Regions from separate parts of the Streptomyces sp. NPDC018029 genome, predicted to be linked through region 2. Evidence: riboswitches for the same ligand, from Rfam matches in the RefSeq annotation. Region 2 holds a riboswitch; the other holds the start of a gene.
What was found. A riboswitch is a leader RNA that binds a small molecule or an ion and turns the genes downstream of it on or off. The one in region 2 is predicted to bind S-adenosylmethionine.

Region 1: another riboswitch for S-adenosylmethionine. It lies ahead of ACH4D5_RS38495 (aminotransferase class V-fold PLP-dependent enzyme); the one in region 2 lies ahead of thrC (threonine synthase).

Annotation. Positions count from the first base shown of each region.
Region 1 covers NZ_JBIRFV010000020.1:4,996-13,690, reverse strand. The annotation lists gene ACH4D5_RS38515 (ATP-binding protein) at 1-256, shown strand, start outside; gene ACH4D5_RS38510 (response regulator transcription factor) at 253-915, shown strand; gene ACH4D5_RS38505 (SLC13 family permease) at 1,014-2,426, shown strand; gene ACH4D5_RS38500 (glycerate kinase) at 2,457-3,674, shown strand; gene ACH4D5_RS38495 (aminotransferase class V-fold PLP-dependent enzyme) at 3,623-5,005, opposite strand; SAM riboswitch class IV at 5,170-5,287, opposite strand; gene trpD (anthranilate phosphoribosyltransferase) at 5,384-6,448, opposite strand; gene ACH4D5_RS38485 (cytochrome bc complex cytochrome b subunit) at 6,597-8,237, opposite strand; gene ACH4D5_RS38480 (Rieske 2Fe-2S domain-containing protein) at 8,234-8,695, opposite strand, start outside.
Region 2 covers NZ_JBIRFV010000005.1:165,661-174,355, reverse strand. The annotation lists gene groL (chaperonin GroEL) at 1-883, opposite strand, end outside; gene ACH4D5_RS17095 (cold-shock protein) at 1,213-1,416, opposite strand; gene ACH4D5_RS17090 (MoaD/ThiS family protein) at 1,836-2,111, opposite strand; gene thrC (threonine synthase) at 2,198-3,517, opposite strand; SAM riboswitch class I at 3,511-3,639, opposite strand; gene ACH4D5_RS17080 (glucosyl-3-phosphoglycerate synthase) at 3,816-4,760, shown strand; gene ACH4D5_RS17075 (trehalose-6-phosphate synthase) at 4,811-6,217, shown strand; gene otsB (trehalose-phosphatase) at 6,240-7,112, opposite strand; gene ACH4D5_RS17065 (DUF3263 domain-containing protein) at 7,132-7,374, opposite strand; gene ACH4D5_RS17060 (ABC transporter substrate-binding protein) at 7,424-8,641, opposite strand.

The DNA.
Region 1 (8,695 bases), on a different contig from region 2:
CCGCATCGAGCTGTACGTCGCCGACAGCGGCCCCGGCGTGCAGGCGCAGGACGCCGAGGTGATCTTCGAACGGTTCCGCCGCGGCACCGCGCGGCGCGGCTCCCGCGCCACCGGGGCGGGCCTCGGCCTGGCCATCGTGAAGGCCATCGCCGAGGGCCACGGAGGGCGCGTCGAGCTGCGCCCCACGGACGGCGGCGGCGCCACCTTCGTACTCGTACTCCCGCAGGGACAGCCGGAAGGGGCGGAGCGGCAGTGAACCGCATACTGATCGTCGAGGACGAGGAGCGCATCGCCTCCTTCGTCGAGAAGGGCCTGCGCGCCAACGGCTTCACGACCACCGTGGTCGGCGACGGCGAGAGTGCCTACGACTACGCCGTGACCGGCGGCTTCGACCTGATCGTCCTGGACATCGGCCTGCCGGGCCAGGACGGCTTCACGGTCCTGCGCCGGCTGCGCGAGGCCCGCGTGACCACGCCCGTCATCGTGCTGACCGCGCGGGACTCGGTGCGGGACACGGTGGCGGGTCTGGAGGGCGGCGCCGACGACTGGATGACCAAGCCGTTCCGCTTCGAGGAGCTGCTCGCCCGGGTGCGGCTGCGGCTGCGCACGGCGGCCGGGGCGCCCGAGGTGACGGTGCTGCGCAGCGGGGAGCTCACGCTGGATCTGCGGACCCGCAGGGCTCGTTCGGCCGAGCGCACGGTGGACCTGACGGCGCGTGAGTTCGTCCTCTTGGAGCTCTTCCTGCGCCATCCCGGGCAGGTTCTCTCCCGCGAGCAGATCCTCTCCCACGTGTGGGGTTACGACTTCGACCCGGGCTCGAACATCGTGGACGTCTACGTCCGCGCGCTGCGCAAGAAGCTGGGCTCGGAGCGGGTCGAGACGGTGCGCGGGATGGGGTACCGGCTGCCGGAGTGAGCCGCGCGCGCCGACCCACCGACCCGCGCGCCGGCTCGGTGAAACTCCCTTCATCTGCGCCTCATTGAGGGCTCACGGCGCCGCACCACGCTGAACGCGTGACCTTGAACCTGCGGCAGGCCGTGACCCTCTGCGCGGCGCTCAGCGTCTGCGCCCTCCTCGCGGTTCCCGGGAACTTCCCGGGGCTCGGCGCAGACGCCCGCCTGACCCTCGCCGTCTTCGCCCTCGCGACGTGCGCCTGGATCGGCACGCCGATCGACGACACGTACATCGCGCTCGGCGCTGGTCTCGCGCTCACCGCGACCGGCGTGATCAGCAGCGACACCCTGTTCGGCACCCTCGGCGACGAGACGGTGTGGCTGCTGATCTGCGCCTTCGTGCTGGCGGCGGCCGTGGCCCGCAGCGGGCTCGCCGGGCGGGCCGCGGCCTTTCTGGTCAGCGGGGCGCGCAGCGTACGGCAGTTGACGCATCTGACGACCGCGGCGCTGGTCGTGACCGCCTTCGCGGTGCCGGCGACGTCGGGGCGCGCCGCGCTCGCGCTGCCCGTCTTCCTCGCGCTCGCCCAGGTCCTCGCCGACCGGAAACGACTGGTCGTGATGCTCGCGCTGCTCTTTCCGACCGTCATCCTTCTCTCCGCGGTCGCGACTCTGATCGGCGCGGGAGCACATCTGATCACCGTGTCGGTGCTGTGGGAGGCGACCGGCGAGCGGATCGGCTTCACGCAGTGGCTGCTGCTCGGCCTGCCGCTCGCCATGACGTCATCCCATCTGGCGGCGGAGGCCGTCCTGTTGACCACCACCCGGCGCGCCGACCGCCGCGGCCCGGTCCACATCACCCTCGACCAGCTCCAGGCCCACAGCGAACAGCCGGTCACCGGCCCCTGGGAGGCTGCCGAGACGCGCTGCGCCCTGCTGCTCGCCACCGTCGTCGTCCTGTGGTGCAGCGAACCGCTGCACCAGGTGCCGCCCGCCGTCGTCGCGCTGATCGGCGCGGTCGTGGCCTCCTCGCCCGCGCTCGGCACGGTCGGCCTCAAGGACGCCCTCAAGACGGTGCCCTGGTCGCTGCTCCTCTTCATGGCGGCGACGATGGCGATGGGCGTCGCGCTCGCCGACTCGGGGGCGGCGAGGTGGCTGGTGTCCGGGCTGCCCCTGGACCTGTCCCCGTGGCTCTTCCTCACCGTGGTGGTCGCGGTCAGCACGGCCGCCCACCTGGTCCTGCAGTCCCGCTCGGCGCGCTCCTCGGTCCTGGTCCCGCTGGTCGTCGCGGCGGCCGTCGGCACCGGCGTCAACCCGGTCGCAGCCGCGCTCGCCTCCACGGCCGCGGCGGGCTTCTGCCACACGCTGCCCGCCTCCGCGAAACCCGTCACCCTCTTCGCCGAGATCCCGGACACCCCCACCTACACCCCGCGCGACCTGCTGCGCCTCTCCGCGGTCCTCGCCCCGCTGACCGCCGCGCTCGTCCTGCTCTTCGCCGTGACGCTCTGGCCGCTGCTCGGCGTCCCCGTCCGCTGACCCCGCCCTTGAAACCCCCTGGAGACCGTCATGCTGACCCGTTTCGCCATCGCCCCCAGCGGCTTCAAGGAGTCCCTGTCCGCGAGCTCCGCGGCCGAGGCCATCGCCGCCGGTGTACGCCGAGTCGTCCCGCACGCGGAGACCGATCTGATCCCGCTGGTGGACGGCGGCGAGGGCACCGCCCGCGCGCTGGCCACCGCGGGCGGCGGGCGGCTCGTCGCCCTGCCCGCGACCGGTCCCGTCGGCCAGCGGATCGGCACGCACTTCGCCCTGCTGCCCGACGGCACGGCGGTCGTCGAGATGGCGGCCGTGGCGGGGCTCTCGCTGGTCCCCCGCGAGCTGCGGGACCCGGGCGCCACCACGACGTACGGCGTGGGCGAGCTGATCCGCGCCGCACTCGACGCGGGCGCCCGCCGCATCCTGGTCGGCTGCGGCGACTCGGGCACGTCGGACGGCGGCGCGGGCGCCCTGCAAGCCCTCGGCGCCCGGCTCCTCGACGCCGACGGCTGGGAACTGCCGCACGGCGGACGGGAGTTGACGCGGCTGAGCCGCATCGACCCGAGCGGCCTCGACCCGCGCCTCGCGGCCACCGAGCTCCGCGTCGCCTGCAACCCCTTCAACGTCCTGTGCGGCGAGCGCGGCGTCGCCCGCGTCTTCGGCCCCCAGAAGGGCGCGACACCCCAGCAGGTCGAGCAGCTCGCGGCCGCCCTGGAACACTGGGCGCACCTCCTCATGCGGGATCTGCCCGTGCGCACCGACCTCTTCGAGGGACCGGGCACGGGCGCGTCGGGCGGCCTCGGCGCCGGGCTCGCCGCACTCGGCGCCGCACTGCTCCCCCGCTTCGACGTGCTGCTCGAACGGCTCGACCTCGACGAGCGGCTGGCCCGCGCCGACCTGGTCATCACCGCGGAGGGCGCCCTCGACCACCAGACCCCGCGCGGCAAGGTCCCCGCCGAGGTGGCCCGCCGCGCGAAGCGGTCCGGGCGCCCGGTCCTGGTCCTCGCGGGCATCATCGGGGACGGCGCGCACACCGTCCGCGCGCTGGGCGTGGACGCGTACAGCGCGATCCTGCCCGCCCCGGTCTCGCTGACGGAGGCGCTCGGCCGGGGCGGCGAGTTCCTCACCGACGCGACGGAGCGGGCCCTGCGGATGATCCAGCTCGGCTCACGGCTGCCCGGGGGCCGGCTGCCCGCGGGTCAGGCGGCGGCGCTGGTGTCCGGCACGCAACGCCCGTCCTCGGTGCGGTAGTTCCACCGCGCGCCGTCCGACACCAGCTCCTTGACGGCGCGTACGAAACGCTCGACGTGCTCGTCGGGGGTGCCCGCGCCGAAGCTCACGCGGATGGCGTTCAGCGACTTCTCGCCGGGCGCGGCCTCGGGGGCGCCGCACGCGCCGGGCTCGTCGGGCTCGCTGCCGAGCAGGGTGCGCACCAGCGGGTGGGCGCAGAACAGGCCGTCCCGTACGCCGATGCCGTACTCGGCGGAGAGCGCGGCGGCGAAGTGCGAGCTGTTCCAGCCGTCCACGACGAAGGAGATGACGCCCACGCGCGGCGCGTCGTCCCCGAAGAGCGAGAGCACCCGCACGGCGGGCACCTCGGCGAGCCCCTCGCGCACCTTCGCGATCAGGTACTGCTCGCGGGCGACGAGCTGGTCGAAGCCCGCCTCGGTGAGCGCCTTGCAGGCGGCGGCGATGGAGTAGACGCCGATGACGTTCGGCGAACCGGCCTCGTGGCGGGCCGCGCTCTCGTGCCACTCCACGTCCACGCCGCCGCCTGCTTCCTTGGGGCGTCGCGCGACCTTACGGGAAGCGCCGCCACCCGCGAGGTACGGCTCGGCCTCCCGCAGCCAGTCGGAGCGGCCCGCGAGGACGCCGGAGCCGAACGGCGCGTACAGCTTGTGTCCGGAGAAGGCGACCCAGTCGACGTCCAACTCGCCGATGGAGACGGGGTGGTGGGGCGCGAGCTGCGCGGCGTCGAGGACGATCCGGGCGCCGTGCGCGTGCGCGGCGGCGGCCAGCTCCCGCACCGGCCACAGCTCGCCGGTGACGTTGGAGGCACCGGTCACGCACACCAGCGCCGGGCCGTAGGGGTCGCGGTCGGCGAGGGCCCGCTCCAGGGTCTGGACGGCCTCGTCGGGGGTGCGCGGCGCGTTCAGGTAGGTCACCCGGGCGTCCCGCCACGGCAGGAGCGAGGCGTGGTGCTCGGTCTCGAAGACGAAGACCTCGCAGCCGGCGGGCAGGGCGGCGGCGAGCAGGTTCAGCGAGTCGGTGGTGGAGCGGGTGAAGACGACCTGGTCGTCCTCGCGGCAGCCGAGGAACTCGGCGACGACGGTCCGGCTGTTCTCGAACAGGTCGGTGGAGAGCTGCGACAGGTACCCGGCGCCGCGGTGCACGCTGCCGTAGTACGGCGCGTACGCGGCCACGTCGTCCCACACCCGCTGCAGCGCCGGCGCGCTCGCCGCGTAGTCGAGCGCGGCGTAGCTCACCTCACCGCCGGTGACCAGCGGAACGGTGACGTCCCGGCCGAGGACCGGCAGCGGGGCACAGACGGCGGCGTCGACGGCAACGGCGGAAACAGACATGGCGAACTCCCGTGAGAAGCAGGCGAGATCACTGCGCCGGACGTCGGTCGACGGCGCAGGAGAAAGGTGAAAAAGGGTGTGCGGAGGCGGGGCGTAGAAGCCCTGTCACATTCGCTGGCTCACGAGACTGCTCCCTTGAGGACCAGGACCCCAGGGTTGCGAGGGGTCCGCGCTTGCCATACGCCTTGCTGCGTACGACCTGGTCTTCACCCGGGGCACCCCGCCACGGACGGAGGGTTGCCGGACAGCGGGCCGGGGCCGTAGTCGCTGTCACTCATGACCTGTGCAGCATCCTGCCACACGATCTTCGACGCGCAAGGCGCAGTCCAGAATCCGGACTGCGCCCTGCGTCACATCACCACCGCCCAGGGGCGGCTCTCAGCGGTTGCTCGCTGCCACCCAGCGCTCCAGGGCCTTCTTCGCGGCGCCCGAGTCGATGGCCTGCGCCGCCCGGGCGATGCCGGCCCGGATCTGCTCGGTCAGCGGCTCGTCGGTGGGCGTCAGGGCGGCCAGCGCCGCCGCCGAGTTGAGCAGCACCGCGTCCCGCACCGGCCCGCTCTCCCCGTCGAGCAGCCGCAGCGCCACCTCCGCGTTGTACGAGGCGTCGGCGCCCCGCAGCGCCTCGACGGGCACCAGGTCGAGCCCGACGTCCCGCGGGTCGAAGGCCTCCTCGCGCACGGCGCCGTCCCGCACCACCCAGACCCGGGAGGTGGACGTCGTCGTCAGCTCGTCGAGCCCGTCGTCACCGCGGAAGACGAGGGACGAGTGCCCCCGCTCGGCGAAGACGCCCGCCACGATGGGGGCCATCCGGGGGTCGGCGACCCCGACGGCCTGGGCGCGCACTTTGGCCGGGTTGGTGAGCGGGCCGAGGAGGTTGAAGACGGTCCGGATGCCCAACTGGCTACGGGCGGCACCGGCGTGGCGCAGCGCCGGGTGGAACTTCACGGCGAAGCAGAACGTGATGCCCGCCTCCTCGGCGACCTCGACCACCCGCTGCGGGGTGAGGTCGAGGTTGACGCCGAGCTTCTCCAGCACGTCGGAGGCGCCGGACGCGCTGGAGGCGGCCCGGTTGCCGTGCTTGACGACTTTCGCGCCCGCTCCGGCGACGACGATCGCGGACATGGTCGAGATGTTGACGGTCTTGGCGCCGTCGCCGCCCGTGCCCACGATGTCGACGCTCGGGCCCGGCACGTCGATGACGTTGGCGTGCGCGTACATGGCGCGTACCAGACCGGAGATCTCCTCGACGGTCTCGCCCTTGGCCCGCAGCGCGACCACGAAGCCCGCGATCTGCGCGTCGGTGGCCTCGCCGCGCATGATGCGGTCCATGGCCCAGGCCGTGTCGTCGGCGCTCTGGTCACGGCCCGCCAGCAGGCCGTTCAGTACGTCGGGCCAGGAACGGCCCGCCGCGGTGTCGCCTCCTGCGGGGGTCACAGCGTTCATGGCCGCTCCTGGTTTTCGTCTGTGTGTGTACTTGGGGTGAGCCCCACCCTATCCAGCCCCGGGGACGGCAAAGAGCCCCGTCCATTGCCTGGACGGGGCTCTTACCGTGGCGACCTTGGGAGGTCAGAGCTTCCGAGCTCCGGAATGATCAGTGGTGGCCGTGGCCGCTCGTGATCTCCTTGTACTCGTCGGCGGTGGGCTTGGGGATCTGACCCTCTTCCCCGAAGTAGCCCTTGGAGAGCTTGGCCCGCAGCTTCTGCGAACCGGACAGCTTGCGCTTGACGCCGTTCTCGTCGACCGCAGGGCCGAGCTCGACCGGCTTGTACTGCTCGTGCGCGGTGAGCGTGTGCAGCTGCTCCTTGCTGAGCGGCTCGTGGACCTCGATGAACTCACCGTGCGGCAGCCGCTTGATGATGCCCGACTCGCGGCCGTGCAGCACCTTGTCCCGGTCGCGCCGCTGCAGACCCAGGCAGATCCGCTTGGTCACGATGAAGGCGATGACCGGTCCGACGAAGAAGGCGATCCGGACGAACCAGGTGATCGCGTTCAGCGACAGGTGGAAGTGCGTGGCCCACAGGTCGTTGCCACCACCGACCAGCATGACCATGTACGCCGTGATCCACGCGACACCGAAGGCCGTGCGGGTCGGGGCGTTGCGCGGGCGGTCCAGGATGTGGTGCTCGCGCTTGTCGCCGGTGACCCAGGACTCGATGAACGGGTAGACGGCGATGGCCACGAGGACCAGCGGGAAGACGATGACCAGCGGGATGAACACACCCAGGACGAGCGTGTGACCCCAGAGGTTGATCTCCCAGCCCGGCATCACACGGATCAGACCCTCGGCGAAGCCCATGTACCAGTCGGGCTGGGCGCCGGTGGACACCTGGTCCGGGCGGTACGGGCCGATGGCCCAGATCGGGTTGATCGAGGCGATCGCCGCGATGACCGCGATGACACCGAAGACCAGGAAGAAGAAGCCTCCGGCCTTGGCCATGTAGACGGGCAGCAGCGGCATGCCGACGACGTTCTTGTTGCTCTTGCCGGGGCCCGCGAACTGCGTGTGCTTGTGGTAGAAGACCAGGATCAGGTGCGCCACCACGAGGCCGAGCATGATGCCCGGCAGCAGCAGGATGTGGACCGAGTAGAACCGGGCCACGAAGTCGCCGCCGGGGAACTCGCCGCCGAACAGGAACATCGACAGGTACGTGCCGACGATCGGCACCGACAGGATGGCGCCCTGCATGAAGCGGACACCGGTGCCGGAGAGCAGGTCGTCCGGGAGCGAGTAACCGGTGAAACCGGTGAACATGCCGAGGACGAACAGCAGGAAGCCGAAGAGCCAGTTGACCTCACGCGGCTTGCGGAACGCACCCGTGAAGAACACGCGCATCATGTGCACGAACATGCCGGCGAGGAAGATCAGCGCCGCCCAGTGGTGGATCTGCCGGATCAGCAGACCACCGCGCACATCGAAGGAGATGTGCATGGTCGAGTTGAACGCCTCCGACATCAGCTGTCCCTGCATCGGGATGTAGCTGCCGTGGTACTCCACCTCGTTCATCGACGGGTGGAAGAACAGCGTCAGGTACACACCCGTGAGGATGATGATGATGAAGCTGTACAGGCAGATCTCGCCGAGCATGAAGGACCAGTGGTCCGGAAAGATCTTGCGCATGTTGGCCTTGGCGAGGGAGTAGATCCCCAGCCGGCCGTCGGCCCAGTCGGCGACGCGCTCGCCGGCGGGCGCTTGCTTGCGCTGTTCGTTGGAGGAAGTGGTGGTGGTGCTCATCCGCGCTCCCAGAAGGCAGGACCGACGGGCTCTTCGAAGTCGCCGAGCGCCTCGAGGTAGCCCTTTTCGTTCACGCCGATGCGCAGCTGCGGCAGGGCGTGACCAGCCGGGCCGAAGATGACTCGGGCACCGTCGGAGAGATCGAAGGTGGACTGGTGGCACGGGCAGAGGACGTGGTGCGTCTGCTGCTCGTACAGGGAGATCGGGCAGCCCACGTGGGTGCAGATCTTGGAGTACGCCACGATGCCTTCGTGCGACCACTCCAGCTCGCGCTTGTCCTTGATGTTCTCCGGCTGAATCCGGACGATCATCAGGGCGGCCTTGGCGATCTGGGTCTGGAAGTCGTGGTCGTGCTCCGACATGCCCTCGGGCATGGCGAAGGTCAGCGACCCGACCTGCACGTCCGCGGGACGCAGCGGCTCGTGGGTGTTCATGTTCACGAGCATCTTGCCCTTGGC
Region 2 (8,695 bases):
CGGTGAGGATGGCGATGTCGCCGAGCATGGCCTTGCGGCGGTCACCGAAGCCCGGGGCCTTGACGGCGACGGACTTGAAGGTGCCACGGATCTTGTTGACGACCAGCGTGGACAGGGCCTCGCCCTCGACGTCCTCCGCGATGATCAGCAGCGGCTTGCCCGACTGCATGACCTTCTCCAGGAGCGGAAGGAGGTCCTTCACGTTGGAGATCTTGGAGTTGACGATCAGGATGTACGGGTCGTCGAGCGACGCCTCCATACGCTCCATGTCGGTGGCGAAGTACGCCGAGATGTAGCCCTTGTCGAAGCGCATACCCTCGGTGAGCTCCAGCTCCAGACCGAAGGTCTGGGACTCCTCGACGGTGATGACGCCTTCCTTGCCGACCTTGTCCATCGCCTCGGCGATGAGCTCGCCGATCTGGGTGTCGGCGGCGGAGATGGAGGCCGTCGAAGCGATCTGCTCCTTGGTCTCGACATCCTTCGCCTGCTCGAGCAGGGCGCCGGAGACGGCCTCGACGGCCTTCTCGATGCCGCGCTTGAGGGCCATCGGGTTGGCACCGGCGGCCACGTTGCGCAGACCCTCGCGCACCAGGGCCTGGGCCAGGACGGTCGCGGTCGTCGTGCCGTCACCGGCGACGTCGTCCGTCTTCTTCGCGACCTCCTTGACCAGCTCGGCGCCGATCTTCTCGTACGGGTCCTCGAGCTCGATCTCCTTGGCGATGGAAACACCATCGTTGGTGATCGTGGGGGCGCCCCACTTCTTCTCGAGGACGACGTTGCGACCCTTGGGGCCCAGGGTCACCTTGACGGCGTCGGCGAGCTGGTTCATGCCGCGCTCGAGGCCGCGCCGTGCCTCCTCGTCGAACGCGATGATCTTGGCCATGTGAAGTGGTCCTCCCGGACGGGGTGGAAACGCAAACGGACCGTGCTGGTGCCCGCGACGGACGGACTGCGTGCCGTGTGGTTCCTTGCCCCACGCGGCCTGCGGACCTCACCGACCCGATCCAAGTTCTGTCACTCTCACTCGGAGAGTGCTAAGCCCAATGATTAGCACTCGACCCCCACGAGTGCAAGGTGCTCCCGCCAGATCCGCCCGGCGCGCGGGAGCACGGACGCCCCCCGGGGGCCCGCACCGGACGCACACGAGGGGCCCGTACCCCTGTGGGATACGAGCCCCTCGCGATGCTTGCTTCGGTGGTCGATCGCGCCGAGCTAGACGGCGAGCTTGACCATGTCCGCCTGCGGACCCTTCTGGCCCTGCGAGATCTCGAACTCGACTCGCTGACCTTCTTCAAGGGTGCGGTAGCCGTCCATCTGGATCGCGCTGTAGTGGACGAAAACATCCGCACCACCGTCGACCGCGATGAAGCCGTACCCCTTCTCCGCGTTGAACCACTTGACGGTGCCCTGAGCCATGCCTAACTCCCCTATTACTGGCCCTTGCACAGGACCGCACTTCGCGGACCCGGGTCAGACCTCACCCCCCACTGATTGGGGGTGTGCGCCGGAACGCGTCGACCGCCGCTGAATGTATCTGTCCAACTGCCGTCTGCAACAGGTCAATCGGACGAGAATTCTGGGCGCGCCCGATCGGTAATATGCGGAGAATTCACCGGAATCCAGGGCAAGTCGGGCCGGGCAAAAGGCACATGGGGCTCAAATGGGCAGTGCGCTTTGGCTACTTCTTGTCGGCTCCGGGCCGACTTCGTATATGCACTCGGCACTGACGGCGAAGCACGCTTCCCAACTGTACCGCGCTCAACCAAGCAGAATTGCCCCCTCCGCTTCTCTCGCGGAGGGGGCAATTCGAATTACGCAGGGTGCTTGCGAAAAGGTCAGCCGCCGGCGACGGCGGGAATGATCGAGACGCCCGAGCCGTCCGGCGTGGCCGTCTCCAGGCCCTGCTCGAAGCGGACGTCGTCGTCGTTCACGTACACGTTGACGAAGCGGCGCAGCTTGCCCTGGTCGTCCAGGACGCGGGCGGCGATCCCGGTGTGGTTCTTCTCCAGGTCGGCGATGACCTCACCCAGATTCGCCCCTTCGGCGGCAACCTCGGCCTTGCCGCCGGTGTAGGTGCGCAGAATGGTGGGGATGCGAACGTTGACACTCATGGTTCACCTCAGGGGGATACGGGCCCCGTAAGGGGCGCGGGGAACTGCGCGACCAGCCACAACGGCCCCGCAGGGAAGCAACAACCTCAGCCGGCAAGGCCCGCGGAGCGAAACGCCTCAAGGCTCGGCTTGATCGTGGCGGTGGCCTGCGAAGTCTCGGCGACAGCGTCAAGCGTCTTCAGGCCGTCCCCGGTGTTCAGGACCACCGTGGTGAGGGCCGGGTCGAGAAGCCCCGCCTCGAAGAGCTTCTTCGTGACGCCCACCGTCACACCCCCCGCGGTCTCCGCGAAGATCCCTTCCGTGCGGGCGAGCAGCTTGATCGCCTCGACGACCTGCTCGTCGTTCACGTCCTCGACCGCCCCGCCCGTGCGGCGCGCGATGTCCAGGACGTACGGCCCGTCGGCGGGGTTGCCGATGGCCAGCGACTTGGCGATGGTGTTCGGCTTCTGGGGGCGTACGACGTCGTGGCCGGCCTTGAAGGCGGTCGACACCGGCGAGCAGCCCTCGGCCTGCGCGCCGAAGATCTTGTACGGCTTGTCGGCCACCAGGCCGAGGGCGATGAGCTCCTTCAGCCCCTTGTCGATCTTCGTGAGCTGCGAGCCGGAGGCGATGGGGATGACGAGCTGGTCGGGCAGCTCCCAGCCGAGCTGCTCGCAGATCTCGTACGCGAGGGTCTTGGAGCCCTCGCCGTAGTACGGCCGCAGGTTGACGTTGACGAAGCCCCAGCCCTCGCCCAGCGGGTCGCCGATGAGCTCGGAGCAGAAGCGGTTCACGTCGTCGTAGTTGCCCTCGATGCCGACGAGTTCACCGCCGTAGACCGCGGCCATGACGACCTTGCCCTGCTCCAGGTCGTGCGGGATGAACACGCAGGAGCGGAAGCCGGCGCGGGCGGCGGCGGCGCCGACGGCGCCCGCGAGGTTGCCGGTGGAGGAGCAGGAGAGCGTGGTGAAGCCGAAGGCGCGCGCCGCTTCGAGGGCCTGCGCGACGACGCGGTCCTTGAAGGAGTGCGTGGGGTTGCCGGAGTCGTCCTTGACGAACAACTTGCCCTGCTCGAAGCCGAGTTCACGGCCGAGGTTGTCGGCCTTGACGAGCTGGGTCCAGCCGGGGTTCAGGTTCGGCTTGTCGGCCACGTCGGCGGGGACGGGGAGCAGCGGGGCGTAGCGCCAGATGTTGGCGGGGCCTGCCTCGATCTGCTTGCGGAGGGCTTCCGGGTCGCCGAGCGGCAGGTCGTACGCGACTTCGAGGGGGCCGAAACACTCGACGCAGGCGAAGATCGGGCCGAGCGGGAACGTGGTGCCGCACTCACGGCAGGAGAGGCCGGAGGCGGGCCCGAGGTCGACGGAAGGGGTGGTGCTCTGGGTGGCGACGGTCTGCACAGCCATGGAGGCGAGGCCCTTTCTCCTCATCTTCCTCGCGACGCATCTCGCCGCGAGACGGAATTGGCACCTTCCCCACCGTGACCTCGCGGTCGGCGGGAGGGTTGCCGGGGCTTCAACGGGCCGTTTCCCTCTGCCCCTCTGGATGAGCGGTTTTCGATTATGGGTTTCAGTTGTCGATCTCAACGCGGCGGTGACCCCGACATGCGATGGTCACCGGCGTTGTTCAAGACTGTAACCGAAGCCCCGGACCCTTGAGATAGTCGTCCGAACCGCGAGATGGATCACATCGATCACCTCATCGATCACCTATGGGAGGACCGCGACCGTGCTGGAAGAGGTCGAGCGCTGGCTCAGCAGGCGTTCCTGGTCCGTCGCCGACCGGCCGCCGGCCCGGCTCGCCGAGGCCAAGCGCGCCGGCGGCGCCTCGGTGAGCGTCGTGCTGCCCGCGCTCGACGAGGAGGGGACGGTCGGCGAGATCGTCGCCGAGATACGCCGCGAGCTGATGGAGAAGGTCCCGCTGGTCGACGAGCTGGTGGTGATCGACTCCGGCTCCACGGACCGTACGGCCGAGGTCGCCGCGGCGGCGGGCGCGAAGGTCGTCCGCAGGGACGAGATCCTGCCGCGCGTCCCCGCGGTCCCGGGCAAGGGCGAGGTGCTGTGGCGCTCGCTGCTCGCGACGAGCGGTGACATCGTCGCGTTCGTCGACGCGGACCTGCGGGAGTTCTCCGCGGACTTCGTCTCGGGGATCGTGGGACCGCTGCTCACCGACCCGGACGTGGCCTTCGTGAAGGCGATGTACGACCGCCCGCTCGGCGAGGCCGCCGGGCAGGGCGGCCGGGTGACGGAGCTGATGGCGCGGCCGCTCCTGAACATGCACTGGCCGCAGCTTGCGGGGTTCGTCCAGCCTCTCGGCGGCGAGTACGCGGCCCGCAGGTCGCTCCTGGAGCGGCTGCCGTTCCCCGTCGGGTACGGCGTGGAGCTCGGCCTGCTCGTCGACGCGCTGCACACGGTGGGCCTGGACGCGCTGGCACAGGTGGACGTCGGGGTGCGCAAGCACCGGCACCAGGACGGGCAGGCGCTCGGGCGGATGGCGGCGGCGATCTACCGGACGGCACAGCTGCGGCTCGCGCGCGGGCATCTCGTACGCCCCGAGCTCACGCAGTTCGAGCGGGGCGAGCACGCGTTCGTGCCGCGGACGTACGCGGTCGACACGGAGGAGCGGCCGCCCATGACGAGCATCGCCGAGTACGCGCACCGCCGCGTGGCGTGACCCGGAGCCCGTACGTTTGCCCGGCCCCGGGACGGGCTACGTTTTGCCACATGGTCTCCGAGCACGGTTCGTCAGCAGCACAGGTACTCGTCGCGTCCAACCGCGGCCCCGTCTCGTACACCGTCGGAGAGGACGGTGAGCTGACCGCCAGGCGTGGCGGCGGCGGCCTGGTCTCCGGGCTCAGCGCCATCGGCGACGAGGCGGACGCCCTGTGGGTGTGCGCGGCGCTCGGCGACGGCGACCGCGAGGCGGTGCGCCGGGGCGTCGGTGAGCCCGGCGTACGGATGCTGGACATCGACGCGGACGTCCACGCGGACGCGTACAACGGCATCGCGAACTCGGTGCTGTGGTTCGTCCACCACCTGCTCTACCAGACGCCGTTGGAACCGGTCTTCGGACCGGAGTTCCGCGCACAGTGGGCGGCGTACGAGACGTACAACCGGGCGTTCGCCGAGGCGCTCGCCGAGGAGGCGGGGCCGGGGGCGGCCGTCCTGGTGCAGGACTACCACCTGGCGCTGGTGCCGGGCATGCTGCGGGAGCTCCGCGAGGACCTGCGCATCGGCCACTTCTCGCACACCCCGTGGGCGCCCGCCGACTACTTCCGGATGCTGCCGGACGACGTGGCCGAGCAGCTGCTGCGCGGGATGCTCGGCGCCGACCGGCTCGGCTTCCTCACCGGGCGGTGGGCGGACGCGTTCACGGAGTGCTGTGTGCGGCTCGTCGGCGGGACCTCGGGCACGCGGATCGGGGTGCACGGGCTCGGCGCCGACGCCGACTTCCTGCGGGAGCGGTCGCGGCGCGACGACGTCGAGGAGCGGATGCGGGCGCTGCGGGAGCAGGCGGGCACGCAGGACGGCGAGGACCGGAAGCTGATCGTCCGGGTGGACCGGACGGAGCTGTCCAAGAACATCGTGCGGGGCCTGCACGCCTACCGCGAGCTGCTCGACACCCACCCCGAGTGGCGCGAGCGCGTCGTGCACGTCGCCTTCGCCTACCCCTCCCGGCAGGACCTGGCGGTCTACCGCGACTACACCGCGGAGGTCTCCCGGGTCGCCGAGGACATCAACGCCACGTACGGGACGGACGGCTGGACCCCGGTGGTCCTGCACGTCAAGGACGACTTCGCGCGCTCCCTCGCGGCCTACCGCATGGCGGACGTGGCCCTGGTCAACCCCATCCGCGACGGCATGAACCTCGTCGCGAAGGAGGTGCCGGTCGTCTCCGACGAGGGCTGCGCGCTGGTCCTGTCGCGGGAGGCGGGCGCCCACGAGGAGCTCGGCGAGGACGCGCTCTCCGTGAACCCCTTCGACGTCACGGCCACGGCGGAGGCCCTGCACACGGCCCTCCTGATGCCGCCGGAGGAGCGCGCCGAGCGCACGAAGCGCCTCGCGGCGGCGGCGACGGCGCTGCCGCCCGCGCAGTGGTTCCTGGACCAGCTGCGGGCCCTGACGGGCTGAGGCGCCCCGCGCGCCCGCGCGCTCAGGTCAGCCGGGCGCCGATCGCCGACAGGAGTCGTACGACACCCTGCGGGCCGTCCACGACCAGGTCGGCCCGCCCGGCCAGCTCCTTGACCTCCGCGCTGCCGCTGCACACGAGCAGGCCCGCGACACCGTCCGAGCGGAGCTTCTCCACGGCGCCGAAGGCGGGCAGGTCGCCGAGGTCGTCGCCTGCGTAGAGGACGGACTCGGCGCCCACCTCGCGCAGGTACTCGGCGAGGGCCACGCCCTTGTCCATGCCGGGCGGCCGCAGCTCCAGGACGAGCCGGCCCGGCTCGACGATCAGGCCGTGCCGGTGCGCCAGCTCGCCGAGCGGCTCGCGCAGCGCCTCGAAGGCCGCCTGCGGGTCCTGCGCCCGGCGCGTGTGCACGGCGACGGCGCGGCCCTTCTCCTCTATCCACGATCCGCGCCAGGCGCCGATCCCGTCCAGGAAGCCGGGCAGCTCGGCGCGGACGGCCGCGACCCCGGGGTGCGGCTCGGCGGCGCGGACCGTGCCGGTGACGGCGTCCCAGCGCTCGGCGCCGTAGTGCCCGAGGACGACGAGGTGCTCCAGGCCGGGGACGCCCGCGAAGCCGCCGTAGCGGACGGCGACACCCGCCGGGCGGCCCGTGACGACCGCCACCGACCGCAGGCGGGGGGCGAGCGCGGCGAGCACCGGCACGGCGTCCGGGTGGGCGCGCGCCTGCTCGGGATCGGGCACGATCGGGGCGAGCGTCCCGTCGAAGTCCAGCGCCACCACGGCGCGTTCCGGCCGGGCGAGGAACGCCGCGAGGCCGTCGCGCCCCGCGGGCGTCACGGGCTCGGGCAGGCCGGGCGGCTCGGGCAGGTTCGACAGCGAGTACGTAGGGTCACCCATGGGCCCGACCTTAGCCGCGTCAGCGCTCGGCGCGCCGGTACTCCCGCACCCGGCGCAGCCGATTGACCGTAATCGGGTCGTGGGCGAGCGCCCGCGGGTCGTCGAGGAGGGCGTTCAGGAGCTGGTAGTAGCGCACCGGCACCATGCCGAGCTCCTCGCGGACGGCGCGCTCCTTGGCGCCCGGGCCCGGCCACGGCCGCCGTTCGAGGGCCAGCACCGCGCGGTCCCGCTCGGAGAGGCCCTCCGGCTCCTGATCGGTCATACCCGCCACGCTACCGGCCGCCTCGGACACGACCGCATCGACTGCTCGGCTACTCGGCGTTCTCCGCGGTCATCGCCCGGGTCTGGATCCGGCCGAGCACCGACTTGGGGTCGCCGCCCTCGCCGACGGTCTTGCCGATGTCCTTCTTGATGTCCGCCGAGACCTGCGCCCAGGACGTCTTGCCCACCGGGTAGAGCTCCGAGGTGGGGAGCTCCTTGAGGAACTCGCCGAGCGCGGTGTGGCCGCGGTCCTTCGCCATCGCCTGCGAGGCGGAGGTCGTCACGGGCAGGATGTCGTACTCGTTCGAGAATTCGAGCACGTTCTTCTTGCTGTAGACGTAGTCGAGGAACTTGCCGGCCTCCTTGCGGTGGCCGTTCTGCTTGAACGCCATCATCCAGTCGGCGACGCCCATCGTGGCCTGCGCCTTGCCGTTGACGCCGGGCGCCGGCACCATGCCGAACTTCACGCCCTTCTTGGCGGCCATCTTCATCAGCGTCGGGTGGCCGTTGAGCATGCCGACCTCGCCGCGCGAGAACGCCGCGAACGCCTCGGCGCGGTTCAGCTGCGCGGGGGGCGTGGGACCGGTCAGGCCCTTGCCGACGAGCTCGTCCCTGAGCCAGGAGAACGTCTTGGCGTTCTGCGGGGAGTCGAGGGCGTACGAGCCGACGTTGTCGGTGTAACCGCCGCCGCCGCTCAGCATCCACATGAGCGTCTCGGCGGGGGCCTCCTCGGGGCCCAGCGGCAGCGCGTACGGGATCTTCACGCCGCGCGCCTTGAGCGCCTTCGCGTCGGCCTGCAGCTCGCTCCAGCTCTGCGGCGGAGTGAGGTGGGCGTCCTTGAAGAGCTTGGTGTTGTAGAAGAGCAGCCGCGTGGAGGAGGCGAACGGCATGCCGTACTGGATGCGGTTGACCTCGCCGGCCTGCGAGAGCGGGGCCAGGAAGTCGGCCTGCGTGGCGATGGAGAGGAGCTCGTCGGCCTCGTAGAGCTTGCCCTGCGCGGCATAGTCGGCGTAGGCGCCGATCTGTGCCAGGTCGGGGGCCTCGCCCTTCTTGACCATCTCCTTGACCTCGCGGTCGACGTCGTTCCAGGAGTGAACGGTCACGTCGACCTTGATGCCGGGGTTCTCCTTCTCGAACCCCTCGACGACCTTGGCCCAGTACTTCTTCGAGCTGTTCGCCGCCGAGTCGCCGTAGTCGGCGGCCACCAGCTTGAGGGTGACGTCGCCGGAGTCGCCGGGACCGCCGCAGCCGGCGAGTACGCCCGCCATGCCCAGTGCGGCCACCGCCGCGGTCAGTCCTGTCACGCGCCGCTGCACAGCTGT